4 regions of the Bradyrhizobium sp. USDA 4502 genome follow, and region 1 is predicted to be linked to each of the others. Evidence: predicted binding sites of a transcription regulator. Region 1 holds the regulator's gene; each other region holds the start of a gene.
The links. The regulator LexA, encoded in region 1, represses DNA repair genes until DNA is damaged. The targets are predictions, from matches to a motif close to TGTTCNNNNTGTGTTCNG.
Positions count from the first base shown of each region.

Region 2: ruvC (crossover junction endodeoxyribonuclease RuvC) is a predicted target of LexA. The motif match lies at 2,061-2,078, and genes of this name have one in related genera.
Region 3: recA (recombinase RecA) is a predicted target of LexA. The motif match lies at 2,267-2,284, and genes of this name have one in related genera.
Region 4: ACVW1B_RS35165 (YifB family Mg chelatase-like AAA ATPase) is a predicted target of LexA. The motif match lies at 1,712-1,729, and genes of this name have one in related genera.

Region 1 covers NZ_JBSSGF010000001.1:3,181,881-3,186,672, reverse strand. Annotated here, with positions in the region: partial or broken gene ACVW1B_RS14580 (ComEC/Rec2 family competence protein) at 1-696, shown strand, start outside; gene ACVW1B_RS14575 (hypothetical protein) at 693-920, opposite strand; gene ACVW1B_RS14570 (hypothetical protein) at 1,066-1,494, opposite strand; gene lexA (transcriptional repressor LexA) at 1,738-2,442, opposite strand; gene ACVW1B_RS14560 (molybdopterin molybdotransferase MoeA) at 2,686-3,897, opposite strand; gene ACVW1B_RS14555 (HAD family hydrolase) at 3,924-4,550, opposite strand.
Region 2 covers NZ_JBSSGF010000001.1:8,627,568-8,632,359, reverse strand. Annotated here, with positions in the region: gene ruvB (Holliday junction branch migration DNA helicase RuvB) at 1-695, opposite strand, end outside; gene ruvA (Holliday junction branch migration protein RuvA) at 889-1,506, opposite strand; gene ruvC (crossover junction endodeoxyribonuclease RuvC) at 1,503-2,030, opposite strand; gene ACVW1B_RS40240 (YebC/PmpR family DNA-binding transcriptional regulator) at 2,262-3,008, opposite strand; gene ACVW1B_RS40235 (methyl-accepting chemotaxis protein) at 3,221-4,792, shown strand, end outside.
Region 3 covers NZ_JBSSGF010000001.1:4,342,318-4,347,109, forward strand. Annotated here, with positions in the region: gene ACVW1B_RS20200 (hypothetical protein) at 1-846, opposite strand, end outside; gene recA (recombinase RecA) at 1,074-2,162, opposite strand; gene ACVW1B_RS20210 (hypothetical protein) at 2,854-3,144, opposite strand; gene ACVW1B_RS20215 (hypothetical protein) at 3,133-3,354, shown strand; gene ACVW1B_RS20220 (hypothetical protein) at 3,704-4,243, shown strand.
Region 4 covers NZ_JBSSGF010000001.1:7,549,606-7,554,397, reverse strand. Annotated here, with positions in the region: gene ACVW1B_RS35170 (protease-associated domain-containing protein) at 1-3, opposite strand, end outside; gene ACVW1B_RS35165 (YifB family Mg chelatase-like AAA ATPase) at 123-1,661, opposite strand; gene ACVW1B_RS35160 (TonB-dependent siderophore receptor) at 2,384-4,375, shown strand; partial or broken gene fsrB (siderophore utilization protein FsrB) at 4,402-4,792, shown strand, end outside.

The DNA of each region.
Region 1 (4,792 bases):
CTCCCGGGCGCGGTCGGCCGCATGGCGGCGTTCGGCATCGGGCCGCTGATCGCAGCGAGCGCCGGCATCATCCTGCTCGGGCTGCTGCGCACGCCGCTGCGCTGGTCAGGCGCGGTGCTGCTGCTGGTGGCCTCGGTCTGGGCGCTCAGGGTGCCGCAGCCGGACGTGCTGATCTCGGGCGACGGCCGCAACGTCGCGGTGCGTGGCGGTGACGGGTGGCTGCATCTGATGCACAGCGCCAAGGATGCATTTTTGGTCAAGGAGTGGCTGGCGGCGGACGCCGACGCGCGCACCGCCACCGATGCGTCGCTCGGCGAGGGCGTCTCGTGCGATGCCGGCGGCTGCGTGACCCAGGGACCCGGCGGCGTCTTCGTCGCGCTGGCGACCCGGCCGGAGGCGCTGGCGGACGACTGCGAGCGCGCAGCCCTGATCGTGACGGCGCGGCCGGCGCCGCAGGGCTGCGCGGCATCGGTGATCGATGCCGAGCGGCTGCGCCGCCACGGCGCGCTGGTGCTGCGAAGGATCAGGGACGGCTACGCCGTCGATGCGGTCAAGCCCGGCGGGATCGACCGGCCGTGGTCGCCGGCGGTTCCCGGCGACGGCGAGAGCGAAACGACGCTGCGCGCGCCCGCCGCCGCGCCGCGGCCTGCGGTGGATGCGACGCCGGCCGAGACCGATCTGCAGGGCGATGATTAGCCGTGGTCCGGCGAGGGGCCGCTCGGCAGCTCGAACAGGCCGAGATGGTATTCGTCGGAGTCGGGGCCGGCGTCGGGCTTCTTGACGAGGGTGAAGGAAGCCTCGGGAAATTGCTCCCAGACTTTCAGGTCGTCGGCCGTTACCGTCAGCCAACCGAACCGGAACATGTAGCGGCCCGGTTCCGTGACGCGTCCAGCCTTTTGCCATGTGACCTTATCGACCACCGCGCACGTCCTCCGTGCCCGATGATGCGCCAAGGCGCCGGCCGACGCAAATCTCCTTCTGCGCCCCGGAAGCGGGAGTCCGGGGTCGCCCGAAATTGCTTAGGTCATCCGCCGCCGAACAGCTCATTCCGCGGCGACGATGCGCTCAACCCAAAAACAGCGTTGCGAATGCGGAGGGCCGCCGCTCCACAACCTTCGGCTTCTGCTCGACCGGCGGATGCAGCGCCGGCAATTGCAGCACGCTAACGCGCTGTCCCTCGACCAGCTGGGTCACCAGCACATGGCTGCCGTCGGGGAATTCGACCGCGTCATGATGCCGATCAGGCACGTCGGGCTCGACTTCGTTGAACACGCCGACGCGATAGTTCAGCGTCTTGGTCCAGATCCAGCGGCTGTCGTAGCGAACGTTCTCGGCGAAAGCGAGCTCGGTGCCCGGCAGCATGCAGACCGCGACAGTGGGGTCATTCTCCGAAGCAAAGCCGCGGGTCGACGTGCCGCGGAACGTCGTCGTGATCAGCGTCTCTCCGACAATGGCGGGGCGCGATGCCACGGCGTGCAGACTATAGTCACACATCGGATGGCTCCTCATTTCGAGGTAGCGACCCGTGCCTCTCCTTGAGGCATTAGGGCCTCTACCAGAGTGGACGATAGCGAACGAGCGTCTGCTCGTTTCTGGGCGATTGTACGACTGGTCCGAGATCGCTCCGATCACAAACACGCGACGCTGCGCGAGAGGTATCGGAGCGCATCGGGCAGGCCGTACGCAAGGAACGATCCGACGTGTTGCTCGTTCCCGGCCGCCGCAAGTATTTGCAATTCAGTATTTGCGATAAAGGCCGATCAGCTTGCCCTGGATGCGGACCCGGTTCGGCGGCAGGATGCGCACTTCATAGGCGGTGTTGGCCGGCTCGAGCGCGATCGATGCGCCGCGGCGGCGGAAGCGCTTCAGGGTGGCTTCCTCCTCGTCGATCAGCGCCACCACGATGTCGCCGGTATTGGCGACGTCGTTGCGCTGGATCAGCGCCATGTCGCCGTCGAGGATGCCGGCATCGACCATCGAGTCGCCGCGCACCTCGAGCGCATAGTGCTCGCCGGCACCGAGCATGTCGGGCGGCACGCTGATGGTGTGGCTGCGGGTCTGCAGCGCCTCGATCGGCGTACCGGCGGCGATCCGGCCCATCACGGGGACCGCGACCGGACGGTTGCCGTCGTCCTCGGCAATCGGCGGCGTGCTGGCGCGCCGGCCGAGGGTGCCTTCGATGACGCTGGGCGTGAAGCCGCGGCGGCCGTTGCCGCCGCCGGCCGAGAGTTCGGGCAGCTTGATGACCTCGATGGCGCGGGCGCGGTTCGGCAGGCGGCGGATGAAGCCGCGCTCCTCCAGCGCAGTGATCAGGCGGTGGATACCGGACTTCGAGCGCAGGTCGAGTGCATCCTTCATCTCGTCGAAGGAGGGCGGTACGCCGGCCTCTTTCAGACGTTCATTGATGAAACGCAGTAGTTCGTACTGTTTGCGCGTGAGCATCTCGAGTATTCCCCCGGTTGATAGCGTCGTTCGATTCCGAGACTCTTCTGGTGGGGCCTGCAGGCCGGGCCTGACCTCAGGAGCATGTGCTCGATGCACCTGCTTCCACGCGGCTTCCCGATTGTAGACACCAGTACTCGAAACAAATCATGAACGGACACTATATGTTCGATATGTGTTCCGCAACCACTTAATTTCCGGTGAACGCGTCGGGCAACGCACAATCGGCGGGGCGCGAAAACCCTATTCGGGCAGTGTCAGAATCTCGCATTCGCTGCCTTCGACGGCCGCCGCTGCAAACGGCGGACGCACGAGAAGTGCCCGTGCCGCAGCGAGATTCCCGAGCAGCGACGAGTCCTGCTGCGTCACCGGCGTTGCGATCAGCGTGCCGTCCTCGCGCGCTTCGAGCCGCGCACGCAGATAGTCCTCGCGCTGGTCGTTGGCGGCGAGGTCGCGGCCGAGCAGGGCGCTCGCGCGGCGATGATGAATCACTTTCCGGCCGCTCAGCGCCCGAATCAACGGCACCAGGAACAGGAAGGCGCAGACATAGGACGACACCGGATTGCCGGGCAGACCGATCACCCGCATCGCGCCGAGCCGGCCATGCATCATCGGCTTGCCGGGCCGCATCGCAATCCGCCAGAACGCCATCTCGACGCCCTCGGCTTCCAGCGACCGCTTGACGAGATCGTGGTCGCCGACCGAGGCGCCGCCTGTCGTGATGAGGACATCGGCGCCGGCCTCGCGTGCCCGGCGGATGCCCGCCGTGGTCGCCTCTACCGTGTCGGCGGCAACGCCGAGGTCGACGGTCTCGGCGCCTTCGGCGCGCGCCAGCGCCCGCAGCGCGTAGCCGTTGGAATAGACGATCTGGCCGGGACCGGGCTGCGAGCCCGGCATCACCAGCTCGTCGCCGGTCGCCAGCACCGCGACCTTCGGGCGGCGGCGCACCGCAAGTTCCGGATAGTTCATGGCGGCCGCCAGCGACAGCGCGCGGTCGGACAGGCGGCTGCCGCCGGCGAGCAGCACCTCGCCCTCACGGAAGTCGACCCCAGCCGGGCGGATGTGCCGCCCGACGCTGGCGGCCTCCGTGATCGTGATGTGGTCGCCGTCGACGGCGGTGTCCTCCTGGATGATCACCGCGTCGGCGCCATTGGGGATCACGCCGCCGGTGAAGATCCGCACCGCCTCGCCGGCGCCGACCGTCCGCTCGAACGGCCGGCCGGCGGCGACTTCGCCGATCACCTTGAGCCGGGCCTTTAGATCAGCCGCATCGGCGGCGCGCACCGCATAGCCGTCCATCGCCGACATCGGCTGCGGCGGCTGGGTGCGGAGCGCCGCGAGGTCGTGCGCAAGCGTGCGGTGGTAGGCGGCATCGAGCGCGACCATCTCCTCCGGCAGCGGTTCGGCGCCGGCGAGGACGGCGGACAGGGCATCGGCAACCGGCATCAGGGCCACGCTCAGAGCTCCTCAATTCTTAATGTTCAAATTCCAAGTGCGGTCAAAGCCCTTGCCACGTCATCCGTCGACGTCACGTGGATAGCATGAAGGCCGCGCGCCCGCGCACCTTCGATATTGGCGGCCAGGTCGTCGAAGAACAGGATCCGCGACGCCGGCACGCCGATGGCTTTTACCACATGATCGTAGGCCTCGGCGTCGGGTTTGCGGAAGCCGATGCTCGAGGACAGGAAGACGTTGCGGAAATGGCTGAGCAGCTCGGCATGGGTGACCGAGAAATGCGCGACATGGGCCGGATTGGTGTTGGAGAAGGCGTAGAGCGGCATCCGCTTGGCGGCCGCCGCGAGCAGCGGGGCGATGCCCGGCATCTCGCCGGTGAAGATCGCGTTCCAGCCTTCGAGGAACTGGGCGTCCGTGATGTTGATGCCGAGCGTCCGGCGCAGATTCTCGAAGAATGCCGCGTCGTCGATCCGGCCGATCTCGTGATGCTTGAAACTGTCGTCGACGACAAAGCGCGTGGCGAGCTCGGCGGGCGCACAGCCGGCATGCTGCGCCCAGTGCGCCATCACCTTGTCAAAGTTGATGTCGAGCACGACGCGGCCGATATCGAACAGCAGCACGTCGACGGAGTTGGGAGAGAATTGCGAGGTCATTGCGTGAAACCGTGTACGAGAATTGCGGGCAGGCGGCAATGTCCTCGATTTCAGTGACCGGTGTGTGGATTGTGCGTGGCGTTGCATTCATCGCGAGACTGTTCCCGCGCACACCGTCGTCCCGGCGAAGGCCGGGACCCATAACCACAGGGTTGGGTTGTTGAGAGGAAGCTGTGGCCCCAGCGTCGCGCAACAATTGAGATTTGGGGTAATGGCTCCCGGCCTTCGCCGGGACGACGGCG
Region 2 (4,792 bases), 5.4 Mb from region 1:
AAGTCGCGCACCCGGCGCAGCAGGCGGCCGGCGATGCGCGGCGTGCCGCGGGCGCGGCGCGCGATCTCATTTGCGCCATCAGGACTCATGCCGATATTGAGCACGCGGGCGCCGCGGGTGACGATCTTCTCGAGCTCTTCCTCGGTGTAGAAATTGAGCCGGATCGGAATGCCGAAGCGGTCGCGCAAGGGATTGGTGAGCAGCCCCGCACGCGTCGTCGCGCCGACCAGGGTGAATTTCGACAATTCGATTTTCACAGAACGCGCCGCGGGACCTTCGCCGATGATCAGGTCGAGCTGAAAATCCTCCATCGCGGGATAGAGCACTTCCTCGACCGCCGGGCTGAGGCGATGGATCTCGTCGATGAACAGCACGTCGCGCTCTTCGAGATTGGTCAGCAGCGCTGCGAGATCGCCGGCCTTCGCAATGACAGGGCCGGAGGTCGCACGAAAGCCGACGCCGAGCTCACGCGCGACGATCTGCGCCAGCGTGGTCTTGCCGAGGCCGGGGGGACCGACGAACAGCACATGATCGAGCGCCTCGCCGCGTTTCTTCGCAGCCTCGATGAAGATCGAGAGATTCTTGCGCGCCTGGGCCTGACCGACGAACTCGGTCAGCGACTGCGGCCGCAGCGCGGTGTCACCGACATCGTCGGAGCGGCGTTCAGGCGAGACCATGCGCGAGGGCGTATTCATGATGCGAGACTAACACGAGATTGTTCTCCCTCTCCCCGCTCTTGCGGGGAGAGGGTTGGGGTGAGGGGCTCCTTCCGCGAGCGCAATGTGTGTCGAGACCTGTACCCCCTCACCCGGATCGCATCTGCGATGCGATCCGACCTCTCCCCGCAAGCGGGGCGAGGTGAAGAACAGAGGCGCTCCAATCCACGGATCACTTCGACAGTTCCTTCAAGCCCAGCCGGATCAGCTGCGCGGTCTCGGCGCTCTCACCGGCGCTGCGCGAGGCGGCGGCGATGGCGGCGGCGGCCTGCGGCTGGCCGTAGCCGAGATTGACCAGCGCCGAAATCGCGTCGGTGACCGGACGCGGCGCGCGGTTGTTGTCGATCGCGCCAGACAGTTGCACCACCGCGGGATCGACATCGGCAAAGCCCGGCGCCTTGTCCTTCAATTCGCTGACGATGCGCTCGGCGACCTTCGGCCCGACACCCGGCGTCCGCGCCACCGCCGCCTTGTCGCGCAGCGCGATGGCGTTGGCGAGATCGGTCGGCGGCAGCGTGCCGAGCACCGCGAGCGCGACCTTGGCGCCGACCCCCTGCACGGTCTGCAGCAGGCGAAACCATTCGCGCTCGTGATCGCTGCGGAAGCCGAACAGTTTGATCTGGTCCTCGCGGACGTAGGTCTCGATCGAGAGCACGGCGGCGCCGCCCGGCGACGGCAACGCCTGCAACGTGCGGCTCGCACAATGCACCTGATAACCGACGCCGCCGACGTCGAGGATCACGTAATCCTCGCCATAGGAATCGATCAGACCCTTCAGCTTGCCGATCATAGGTTCGCCACCCTGAGCCGCAGCGCGATGCTCTGGCGGTGGTGGGCGTGGGTGATCGCGACCGCGAGCGCGTCCGCGGCGTCGGCGGACGGCGGCTCGGCTTTCGGCAGCAGGATCTTCAGCATCACCTGGATCTGGTTCTTCTCGGCATGTCCGGCGCCGACCACGGTCTTCTTGACCTGGTTGGGCGCGTATTCGGCGACCGAGATACCGAACATTGCTGGCGCCAGCATGGCGACGCCGCGCGCCTGGCCGAGCTTCAGCGTGGCCACGCCGTCCTTGTTGACGAAGGTCTGCTCGACCGCCGCCTCCGCAGGCTTGTAATCGGCGAGCACGGCGGCCAGCCCCTCATGGATCGCGAGCAGCCGGCTCGCCAGCGGCAGATCGTCCGGCGGTTCGACCGAACCGCAGGCGATATAGACGAGACGGTTGCCTTCGGTCTCGATCACCCCCCAGCCGGTGCGGCGGAGACCCGGATCGATACCGATGATGCGGACGGGGGAGCGAATCGGCTGGGATGTCATGGGGTAGTGATACCGCCTGCGCCGGGAGAACGAAACACAAACGGAGCGCCATCCCCTGCTCCGCGTGTCGTTGTACTCGGCCCGCTCGTCATCCCCGCCTAGTGCGCAATTGCGCACGGGAGCGGGGATGACGTACGCCGCGGCTTCTCGAATCAAACGCAGGTCTCTGGAATGCTGGGTCGCCCGCCTTCGCGGGCGATGACAGTGGTGTGTTGGGGGCGGACGACGCTCTTACCCGCCCATCTTCGCGATCAGCGCGTCGGACACCTCGAAATTGGCGAACACGTTCTGGACGTCGTCGTGCTCGTTGAGCAGGTCCATCAGCTTCAACAGTTTTTCGCCGGTCTCGTCGTCGACCGAAACGGTGTTCTGCGGCTTCCAGGTCAGCGCCGCCTTGCGCGGCTCGCCGAACTTCGCTTCCAGCGCTTTTGCGACTTCGCGGAAAGTGTCCTGCGAGGCGTAGACCTCGTGGCCGCCTTCGCTGGAGACCACGTCGTCGGCGCCGGCCTCGATCGCGGCGTCCAGCATGGCGTCGTCGGAGGCGACCTTGGCGTCGTATTCGATGATGCCGGTGCGGTCGAACATGAAGGCGACCGAGCCGGTTTCGCCGAGATTGCCGCCCGACTTGGTGAAGAAGGAGCGGATATCGGAAGCGGCGCGGTTGCGGTTGTCGGTCAGCGCCTCGACGATGACGGCGACGCCGCCGGGGCCATAACCCTCGTAGCGGATCTCGTCATAGTTCTCGCCCTCATTGCCCGCGGCCTTCTTGATGGCACGGTCGATATTGTCCTTGGGCATGTTCTCGGCGCGGGCCGCGACCACGGCGGCGCGCAACCGCGGATTCATCGCCGGGTCCGGGGTGCCGAGCTTGGCCGCCACGGTGATTTCGCGGGCCAGCTTGCCGAAAAGCTTCGACTTCTGGGCATCCTGCCGGCCCTTGCGGTGCATGATGTTCTTGAATTGGGAATGGCCGGCCATGCGACGTCTCTTCGGAGCTTAGGGTCTGAACAGGAATGGAAAACGCGGCCTTATAGGCCCCTCACGGTCAAAATCAAAGGATCGCCGGGGCCCTCCGGCGGAGGAATACTACCGCAAGCCGGAATATGAGGCACTTGTTAACCATGACTTCATGCCCGGATGCGAGGATCGCCCCGTCCCGCCGCAACTTTCCACAGCCCCAAAGAGCCCACATGGCGTTCGGTTTGTTTCGAAAGCAAGTGCCGGAGCCGGCTGCGCCGGCCGTCGCGCCGCAGGTTCCAACCGCGGCCGCAACCCCTGAGGTCTCGGCCGAGACTGATTCGGCCAAGGATTCATCCAAGGATTCCTCCAAGGAGATCCTGGAATTGCTGGAACTCGAGCTCGGCGCGATGATCCGCCAGCTCGAACGCGCCGCGAGCTCGGTCGCCGACGGCGCCGAGGCGACGGCAGCCAAGCTCGCCACCATCCGCACCCGCACCGACGCGCTGACCGGCCGCAGCAGCGATGCGCAGAGCACCGCGACGACGTTCTCGCAAGCCGCCGACCGCTTCACCCACTCCGCCGAGGGCATCGGGGCGCAGGTGCGCAGTGCGAGCCAGCTCGCTGACGACGCCGCGGCCGCGGCGCGCGAGGCCACCGCCAATGTCGATCGCCTGCGCGAATCCTCAGCCGCGATCGGCAACGTCGTCAATCTGATCGCGCAGATCGCGCGGCAGACCACGCTGCTTGCACTGAACTCGACGATCGAGGCGGCGCGCGCCGGTGCCGCCGGCAAGGGCTTTGCGGTGGTCGCAACCGAGGTCAAGGCGCTGGCGGTGCAGACCCAGAGCGCGACCGAGGAGATCACCCGCAAGATCGAGGCATTGCAGAAGGACGCCACCGGATCGGCCGACGCGGTGCACCGCATCTCCCAGGCGATCGAAAAGATCCGCCCGGTGTTCGAGAACGTCAACGGCGCGGTCGCCGAGCAGAATGAAATCACCGGCGAGATGGGGCAGAACGCCGCCTCCGCCTCGCACTTCATCGTCTCGGTCGGCACCAGCGCCGGCGAGATCGACTCGGCAACGCGCGAAGCCGCCGCGCATGGCGACAATGTCGCCAAGGCCGGCAAGGCGGTGACTGCGTTCGCGCAGAAGCTGAAAGCGCGCTGCGCGGTGCTGCTGCGCCAGGACGAGCGCGGCGATCCGCGCAAGAACGAGCGCCTGCCTTGCAGCCTCAAGATCGAGATCACGACCACGCGCGGCATCGTCACCGCACCGGTCTACGAGATCGCGATGGACGGCATTTTGATCGGCGGCGCCGATGCCGAGAAGCTGCCGGCGCAAGAGACCCTGAACGCGACATTGCCGGAGATCGGCGCGTGCCGGATCCGGATCGGCGAGCGCTCCAAGGCAGGCAGCCAGGCCCGCTTCGAGGCGGCAACGGCCGAGCTGCGCGAAAAAATCGAAGACCGGATGTGGGCGATCCACGAGGAGAACGCCGAGCTCGTCACCCGCGCGATCGAAGCCGGCAGCACGCTGAGCAAGATGTTCGAGAACGGGCTGGCGAGCGGCGCGATTACAATCGCCGACATGTTCGACACCGACTATGTCGAGATCGCAGGCACCAACCCGGTGCAGTACCGCACCAAAATGCTGGACTGGGCGGAGCGCACGCTGCCGGCGTTCCAGGACGCATTCCTCGCCAGGGACAAGCGAATGGCATTCTGCGTGATGATCGACCAGAACGGCTATCTGCCCGTCCACAACAAGCTCTACTCGCAGCCGCAGCGGCCGGGCGACGTG
Region 3 (4,792 bases), 1.2 Mb from region 1:
GGTGAGCGACAGCCGACTGTGCAGGAGTCGGTTGTTTCGGGCCTTCAGATCGTCGGGCGCTTCGATCTCCGCGGGGAATCCGGTCAGGACCGGTGATGGACAATAGGCGAGCCGGTCCAGGATCAGCTCCGCTTCCTGAAAATCGAACACGCCGCGTTCCCTGTTCAGCTCGCTTGAAAGGACCTGTGGGCTTGTCTCGCCGTCGGCGACGAGATCCAGCATCCGCAGTTCGGACGCGCCGAGGCCGGTGTCTTGCCCGGGTAGCTCCTCGAGCAACGCAATCAGTGCCGCGCGGAGCTGCGGGATGGCCGACAGATCCTGCATGAGAAGGTCGAAACAGGGCTCGGGCGTCGGAGCGCGATAGGCAGTCCAGGCGCGACCGGCCAATTCCAGCCGATCATCGGTCACCGCAAGTGCAGGCAATCGCCATTTCGCCAAGCTCTCGCCTCGGTACCTGCCGATCTCGACATCGGTCTGGACCAGCTTGAGCTTCGCTACGATGTGGCGGTGCGGGCGGAGCACGTCGAGCAACCAGGCCAGCACCAACTGGTCATTCGGCTGGGGATCAGCCCATAGCTCGACGCTATCGCAACGCTCGCACAACTCGACAAGCCCAATGTCCCGACCGATCGAGCCGGTCCATCTTGAACTGGCGAAGTCGAGCCAGTGCGTGTCGAAATCGACGTGCTTTGCGGAACGCGGTTCCAGCAGGGTCGTGAGGTCATCCGACGAGGGCATTTTCCCCCAAACGAAGCGCGGCCTCAACCCGACGACGATGTCCGCCCTTCCCGCCTGCCTCAGGCGATAGCTCGCGAGTTCACTTGTCGCCAGGATCAGACTTGTCACGATGCTCTCCGGCTACGCGGGATGGCATCAGCACCGCAAGCTGAGGATCAACTGCTTTACAAAAGACACACAAAACCAAACGGGCGCCGAGGACGTCGGCAACTCAACGTCCTCAGCGCCCGCTTGCAGGGAAGTCATGTGATCGCTTGAGCATGATCTCCGCGCAAACGCTTCGCGTTTGTCGCGAGGGAAAACCGCTTCGCACTTTTCCGGATCATGCTGGAGGCTTACTCTTCCGTCGGCTCCTCGCCCTCGGCGTCGCGCTCGGGCGTGCCGGCGAGGATCTGCTCGGAGATCAGGCCGGAGTTCTGCCGGATCGCGGCTTCGATCTTGGCGGTGATGTCGGGATTCGACTTCAGGAACGCCTTGGAATTCTCGCGACCCTGGCCGAGCCGCTGGCTGTCATAGGAGAACCAGGCGCCGGACTTCTCGACGATGCCGGCCTTGACGCCGAGGTCGAGGATCTCGCCCATCTTGGAAACGCCCTCGCCATACATGATGTCGAACTCGACCTGCTTGAAGGGCGGCGCCAGCTTGTTCTTCACCACCTTGACGCGGGTGGTGTTGCCGACGACTTCGTCGCGCTCCTTGATCGCGCCGATGCGGCGGATGTCGAGACGAACCGAGGCATAAAACTTCAGCGCGTTGCCGCCGGTGGTGGTCTCCGGCGAGCCGTACATCACGCCGATCTTCATGCGGATCTGGTTGATGAAGATCACCATGGTATGGGACTTGTTGATCGAGGCGGTCAGCTTGCGCAGCGCCTGGCTCATCAGGCGGGCCTGCAGGCCCGGCAGCGCATCGCCCATCTCGCCCTCGAGCTCGGCCTTCGGCACCAGCGCCGCAACCGAATCGACCACCAGCACGTCGACTGCGCCGGAACGCACCAACGTGTCGCAGATTTCCAGCGCCTGTTCGCCGGTGTCCGGCTGCGAGATCAAGAGCTCATCGATGTTGACGCCGAGCTTGCGTGCATAGACCGGGTCGAGCGCGTGTTCGGCGTCGATGAAGGCGCAGATGCCGCCCTTCTTCTGCCCTTCCGCCACGGTGTGCAGCGCCAGCGTGGTCTTGCCCGAGGATTCCGGCCCGTAGATCTCAACGACGCGTCCCTTCGGCAGACCGCCGACGCCGAGCGCGATATCGAGCCCGAGTGATCCCGACGACACCGTCTCGACATCCATCGAACGGTCGTTCTTGCCGAGCTTCATCACCGAGCCCTTGCCGAACTGGCGCTCGATCTGGGAGAGCGCGGCTGAGAGGGCCTTGGACTTGTCCATGGAGGATCCTTCGACGATACGCAGTGCAGTGGCGGACATTTGGGATGTGCTCCTTATTGCGGGGATTCGCTAGCGGGACAAACGGGCGATGAGATCAGGCGGAATGCATTGTTGATGGGAACCTACGTACCACGTTTGTTCTATGTTCGCAATATGTTCTTCGAGCAGACCGGTGCTGTCCGTATTTAAGCCCCCGTGTCCTAAATTGAATTTCAGAGTGTCCTAGTTCGGATTAAGCGAACGGAAACCGTAGCTTGGCGGTTGTTCTCAGTAGGACTACCGAGAGCGCCATTGGATGTTCTGGCTCCATCAATTTCCGTGGGACGCTATCTGTTCTTGATTTAGCTCAACGAGCGGAACAGCCGGCGTCTGTTAGCGCGGTTTGTAAATCGCAATGACTTGGCGGAATTCGTCGTCGTCATCGACGGTCAGTAAACCGACGACCATCCAGCCTGCGCATAAGCCGAGAACCATCAGCGCCGTTTTTAGCCACTGTCTCATAAAGGCTAGTATGCTCCGAGAACCAGGCATTTTACCACCCCATGGCGCGTTGCCGTGGCACAAATTGCACTAGCGGCTATCCGGCATTCAGGAATAGGATTTCAACCCCAACCGCAGGGGTTGTGTCATGGGCAGTGACCTACCTTTCAATGCGCTCATTGTGGCGCTCGGGCTGAGCCCCATCGCAATAGTGGCTATCGTCCTATTGATGTGAAAAACGGAGGCCGCCTCAGTTGGCGGCCTCTTTCGGTGCATCAGGCGGCAACGGGATTGGCAACTCAAGCTGATGTTCGAAACCAAATCGTTTGGCGATTTTGTTTTCGTATTCCTGTTTATCCTCGGAGGACTCTGCCATTTCCAGCACTCGCCCTAGGTGCCTGCCCAGCGCGCGCGCTCCGATGATATTCAAAAGCTGAAATAGCTTCTTCGCTCGATCTCCTCCGCGCGTCTTATGCGCCTTGAGAAGTTCGAAGATTTTCCCGCTGCTCTGAGCAAGTGGATAATAGACATGGTTCACCATGCCGCAACGGTGAGCCTGTACGTGGCCCACTACAATCTGTGCCGCGTACATGAGGCACTGCGGACCACGCCGGCGGTCGCGCTGGGCATTGCTGAGCGGGTCTGGACGATTGGTGATTTGCTGGACGCCGTGCTGCCGTTGGAGCCCAACCGGCCGGTTCGCGTACAGCGGAACTTCCGGGTAATTGATGGGGGCAAAGGCCAAAGCTAGATTGGAGTTGTGTGACGAATTGAACACAACTCATTAACTATTGAAGAAACCGTAATTTTTCAGGAACATTTAGGTGTTGACAACTGTTTACACATGCCTAAGTTCTGGGTGTGTCGATGGCCGGTAGGCCAAGGCATCCAAACAAGGAAATCGAGGGGGCCGTTCAATATGCAGAAGCAGCAGGTTGGACGGTTACAATCTCTAATGGGCACGCGTGGGGCCGAATGTATTGCGCCCATCATACACGCGAAGGATGCCAAGTCAGTATTTGGTCAACTCCAAAAAATGCAGAGGGGCATGCAAGGTCTTTGAAGAGATCAGTTGATCGTTGTACGTGCGGGAGATGAAGATGAAAAAGTATGAGTTCACCATCATCGCTTCGGGTCTCGATCCAAACTCTCCTGATTTCGAGGATAAGTTTTTCGAAGCTGGATGCGACGACGCCACTATTGCATTTGTGAAGGGCCGCATTCTTGTTGAGTTCGAGCGCGAGGCTCGGAATTTTATCCACGCCCTTGTCTCAGCCATTGTGGACGTACAAAAGACTGGCGCGGTCGTTGAGCACATTGAGCCGGACTATCTTGTGAGCCTGTCAGACATCGCCGACAGGACCAACATGTCGCGGGCCGCCATCTCTCTATTTGCGAAGGGCGAGCGCGGTCAGGACTTCCCTGCCCCTGTTTCGCGCATCACAAGTGAGAGCCCGCTATGGGACTGGTTCCATGTGGCTCGATGGATGTACAAGCGCGGATCGCTGACGTTAGAAAGCGTAATCCGCGCGAAGATGGTAAGGCAGGTCAACCGCGCCGTCTCAGAAACAGGTGGCCGGCTAGAGCAGTCCCGATACGGTCGTAAGCTATTGCAAGAGATTCATGCAGTAGCCGCATGATCCGAGAGCCCGGCGCGAGCCGGGCTTTTTGGGGCCCCAAAGAAACGGCCCCAGCGAGCGGAGGGTTAATCACGCGAACAGAAGCCACACTATGCTGGCAAGAAGCGAGATGAACGAGACCGCCACGAGACCGACGAGAGCAATCTCCACACCGTCTATCCGATCAGAATACAGCCGCATTGAAATCATCCCTCCCAGCGATAAGGGATCGACTTCTGTAACGGATCGGAAGGTGTCCTAGTTCCCGGCAGCGGGTGTCCTAATTAGGACAGCACCAGCAGACCAAGTGCTGTCCGTCTTTAAGCCCCCGTACCCTAATTTGATTTTTGGAGTGTCCTAGTTCGGATTAAGCGAACGGAAACCGTAGCTTGGCCGGTGTTCTCAGTAGGACTACCGAGGCACCCCATCGGATGTTCTATCCCCGTCCCGCCTTTGACCGAGATCAGGGAATTTAATCTTGAGAGAACGAACCGGGGGCAACGGAACGTGATACGATATCACCATCACCGGCCAAGGCTTTGCCCGTAGGCGTCGGTGGCTGAGAGACCA
Region 4 (4,792 bases), 4.4 Mb from region 1:
CATGACACAACTCGCTCGACCCAAGCTTGCCGCCGATCGCGGTGCTTATGGTTTGCGGAGCGTAAATGAGAGTGGTTACTGTCACGTTGACGCGGCGGGCACCGGGCGGAAAGCGGCGGAGATCACGCGGCGCGACGCAAATCGTCGGCCAATGCACGATAGGACAGCGCTTCGGCGAGATGCAGCCGGCCGATCGTCTCGGCGCCGTTGAGATCGGCAAGCGTGCGCGCCACCCGCAGCACGCGGTGATAGCCGCGCGCGGTGAGGTGCATGTTGTCGGCCGCCTCGCGCAGCAGCTTCTGCCCATGCGCGTCGGGCTGCGCGATGGTCTCGAGCAGCGAGCTCGGCGCTTCCGCATTGGTGCGGACGTGCGGCATGCCGGCCGCCGCGTAGCGCGCGAGCTGGATGTCGCGCGCGGCCGCGACGCGGGCGGCAACCTCGGCCGAGCCCTCCGCCGGCGGCGGCAGGATCAGATCCGCCGCGGTGACGGCGGGCACCTCGATCCGCAGGTCGATGCGATCCATCAGCGGACCGGAGATCCGCATCTGGTAGTCGGCGGTGCAGCGGTCGAGCCGGCCGCGCTTGCAGGAATAGCCGGGCTCATAGGCGTGGCCGCAACGGCACGGGTTCATGGCCGCGACCAGCATGAAGCGCGCCGGATAGGTGACGCGGTGGTTGGCCCGGCTCACCGAAACCTCGCCGTTCTCCAGCGGCTGGCGCAGCGAATCCAGCACGCGCGGATCGAACTCCGGCAATTCGTCGAGGAACAGCACGCCCTGATGCGCCAGCGAGATCTCGCCCGGCTTGGCGCGCATGCCGCCGCCGGTCAGCGCGGCCATGCTGGCGGAATGATGCGGGCTGCGGAACGGGCGTCGCGCGGTCAAGGCGCCGTCGCGGATCTCGCCGGCAACCGAGGCGATCATCGAGACTTCGAGCAGCTCGGACGGCGACAGCGGCGGCAGGATCGAGGGCAGTCGCGCCGCCAGCATCGATTTGCCGGCGCCGGGCGAGCCGATCATCAGCAGATGATGCCCGCCGGCGGCGGCGATCTCGAGCGCGCGTTTCGCGCTCTCCTGGCCCTTGATGTCGCGCAGGTCCAGAAGCGCTTCCTCGCGCTCATGCACCTTCGGCTGCGGGCGTGACAGCACCTGCGTGCCCTTGAAGTGGTTGGCGATCTGGATCAGCGAGTGTGCCGCGATGATCTGGATGTCCGGACTGGCCCAGGCGGCTTCCGAACCGCAGGCGGCCGGGCAGATCAATCCCTCGTCGCGCGAATTGGCGCCGATTGCCGCGGGCAGCACGCCCGCCACCGGCGCGAGCGAGCCGTCGAGCCCGAGCTCGCCGAGCACGGTGAAGCCGTTCAGCGCATCCGGCGGGATCGCGCCGATCGCCGCCATCAGGCCGAGCGCGATCGGCAGGTCGTAATGGCTGCCCTCCTTGGGCAGGTCGGCGGGTGCGAGGTTGACGGTGATGCGGCGGGCGGGAAGCGCGAGGCCGGAGGCGATCAGCGCCGAACGCACGCGTTCGCGGGCTTCCGACACCGCCTTGTCGGGCAGGCCGACGATCGCGAATGCAGGCAATCCCGGCGCAACCTGGACCTGCACGTCGACCGCGCGGGCCTCGATCCCCTCGAATGCGACGGTGGAAACGCGCTGAACCATGCTGCCCCTATCTTCCGCAATCGAAGGTAGCGGAACCGGGCGACAAGTGCAAGAACATTACAGGAACGTTCGCGACACCGAGGGCTGGTCGCCCGGTACCAATTCACCGCGCGGCGCATCCGCTTCCGGCCGGTGCGGAGGCGTCGGGCGTCGCGCGCGATGACGCGCGCCTCGCGCGATCGAACACAGCTCGCATCGTCGACAACTGCAGGAATCATTTTCAAGAATCATTCCAGCTCGATGAGCATCGCGCGCTTATTGTCGCAGCGCGTCGTCGATTTCCCCGCTGTTTCAGCGATCGCACACTGATCGCGCGCGCAGTCTCGATCTATTCCAACTGCCGAGGTCTGTACTCGCGAGCCCCGCGCTGTAGAGCCGGATCACAAATCCATCCAGGCTGACATCAGGGGCGCCTTCGCGTGATCGATCGACTTGCTTCGCATTCCACCCGTCAACATCCAGCGCTGCGAACGATCGGTCTGTGTACCGCCGCCGTCCTTGCCGCAGGAGTCACGACCGAACGCGCCGACGCGCAATCGGAACTGCCGCCGGTGAGCGTGGACGCGCCTCAGCAGCGCGCGATCACTGCGAATGCAAAACCGGTTCGTCGTCCGGTGGCCGCACGCGCAAGCCGCGCCAACCGCGTGGCTCGATCCCAGCAGGCGACGCCGCCAGCGGCGGCACGATCCGGTGCCGGCGCCGGCGAGCGAGCCGGCGGTCCAGTGGACGGGTTCGTTGCCACGCGTTCGGGCACGGCGACCAAGACCGACACGCCGCTGATCGAAATCCCGCAATCGATCTCGGTCGTCACGACGGACCAGATCAGGAACCAGGGTGCGGAATCGGTGGGCGCGGCATTGCGCTACACCGCAGGCGTCAGCGGCGACGTGAATGGCGGCTCGGACACCCGCTTCGGCGGCCTGCAGATCCGCGGCTTCGACATGACGATGCCGGGCCTCTATCTCGACGGCCTGCGGCTGCCGAGCAGCAACTATGTGCACTTCCTCGGGCTCGATCCGTACGGCGCCGAGCGCCTCGAGGTCCTGAAGGGGCCGTCCTCCGCGATGTTCGGCGGCAGCGGCACCGGCGGCATCCTCAACTATGTCAGCAAGCTGCCGACCGCGCGCGAGTTCGGCGAAGTGTCGCTGTCCGGCGGCAGCTTCAACCGCTATCAGGGCGAGTTCGATATCGGCGGCCGCGCCAACAAGGAAGGAACGGTGCTGTGGCGCCTGACCGGCGTCGCGCGCGATGGTGAGACCCAGGTCGACTACACCAAGGACAATCGCGTCTTCATCGCGCCCGCCGTCACCGTGAAGCCGAACGAGGACACCACGATCACTTTCCTCGCGAACTACCAGAAGGAACGCACCGGCTGGGGCCTGCAATTCCTGCCGCCGTCCGGCACCGTCTGGGCCAATAACGGCCACTACATTCCGAACACGCGCTTCGTCGGCGAGCCCGGCTTCAACCAGTTCGACACCGAGCAGTCCTCGGTCGGCTACATGCTGTCGCACGACTTCAACGAGGCGCTGACCTTCCGCCAGAACCTGCGCTATTCGTGGATGCACAACGAGCAGAAGAGCTTCTACGGCACCGGCTATGCGTCGGCCACCGACGAGGCTGCGGGCCTGCTGTCGCGCGGCGGCGCCGGCGGCAGCTCGACGATCGGTTCCTTCGCGGTCGACAACCAGCTGCAGGGCAAGTTCGTCACCGGCCTGCTGAGCCACACGACGCTGTTCGGCGTCGATTACCGCAACACCTCGTTCCGCGACATGGCCTCGAGCTACAGCACCGGCAAGCTCAACGTCTTCGCGCCGGTCTATACCAACAGCTGGACCAACAACGGACCGTATGACGACACCGGCATCAAGCAGTCGCAGGCCGGCCTCTATCTGCAGGACCAGATCCGGCTCGGCCGGCTGTCGTTCCTGCTTGGCGGGCGGCAGGATTTCGTCACCACGGACCTCGACAACAATCTCGCGAAAACGTCGACGTCGACCGACGCCTCGGCATTCACCGGCCGCGCCGCCGTCATGTACAATTTCGACAACGGCGTCGCGCCCTATTTCAGCTATTCGGAATCATTCCTGCCGGTGCTGAGCGTCAACGCCGCCGGCGACCTGCTGAAGCCGGAGTCCGGCGTGCAGTACGAAGTCGGCGTCAAGTACCAGCCGGTCGGCATCAATGCGCTGATCACGCTGGCCGCGTTCGACTTGACCCGATCCAACGTCGTCACCTACGCCCCGCCGTTCTATTTCGCCGAGCAGACCGGCGAAGTCAGGTCGCGCGGCGTTGAACTCGAAGGCACCGCGACGCTGGTCGAGGGCGTCAACATCCGGGGCGGCTACGCCTATGTCGACGCTGAAGTCACCAAGGATCCCGTCAATGTCGGCAAGGCGCCGACCACGGTGCCGCTCAACCGTTTCTCGCTGTGGGGCGATTACACCGTTCAGGGCGGTCCGCTCGCCGGGGTCCAGTTCGGGGCCGGCGTCCGCTATGTCGGATCGACGTTCGGTGACGATGCCAACACCTTCAAGGTGCCGGCGTCGACGGTCGTCGATGCGCTCGTCGCCTATACCAGGGACAATTATCGCCTCTCGCTCAACGTCACCAACCTCGCCGACACGCGCTACGTGGCAGCCTGCTACGGCAACACCAGCTGCTTCTACGCCGAGGGCCGCAAGGCGATCGCGAAGCTGACCTATCGCTGGTGATCACCCCACAACTTGCTGAAATCCCCATGAGACCCATCTTCGGACGACTGCATCGCTGGGCGGGGCCTTCTCACCGCGGCCTTCCTGTTCTTCTCGGGCGTCACCGGCGCGATCATCTCGTGGGATCACGAGATCGACGATGTGCTCAACAGGAAGCTGTTCGAGGTGACGAGCTCCGGACCGGCGATCCCGTCGGTCGAGCTCGCCCGGCTGATCGAGCAGCGCGATCATCGCGCCCGCGTCGTCCACATGTTCATGACGGCGGAGAAAGGCGAATCGTTGTGGTTCTTCGTGCTGCCGCGGATCGATCCGGCGACCGGCAAGCGCTACACGCTCGACTACAACCAGGTCTTCCTCGATCCCAACACCGGCGTCGAGCTCGGACGCCGCTATTGGGGCGCGGTCTGGCCGGTGACC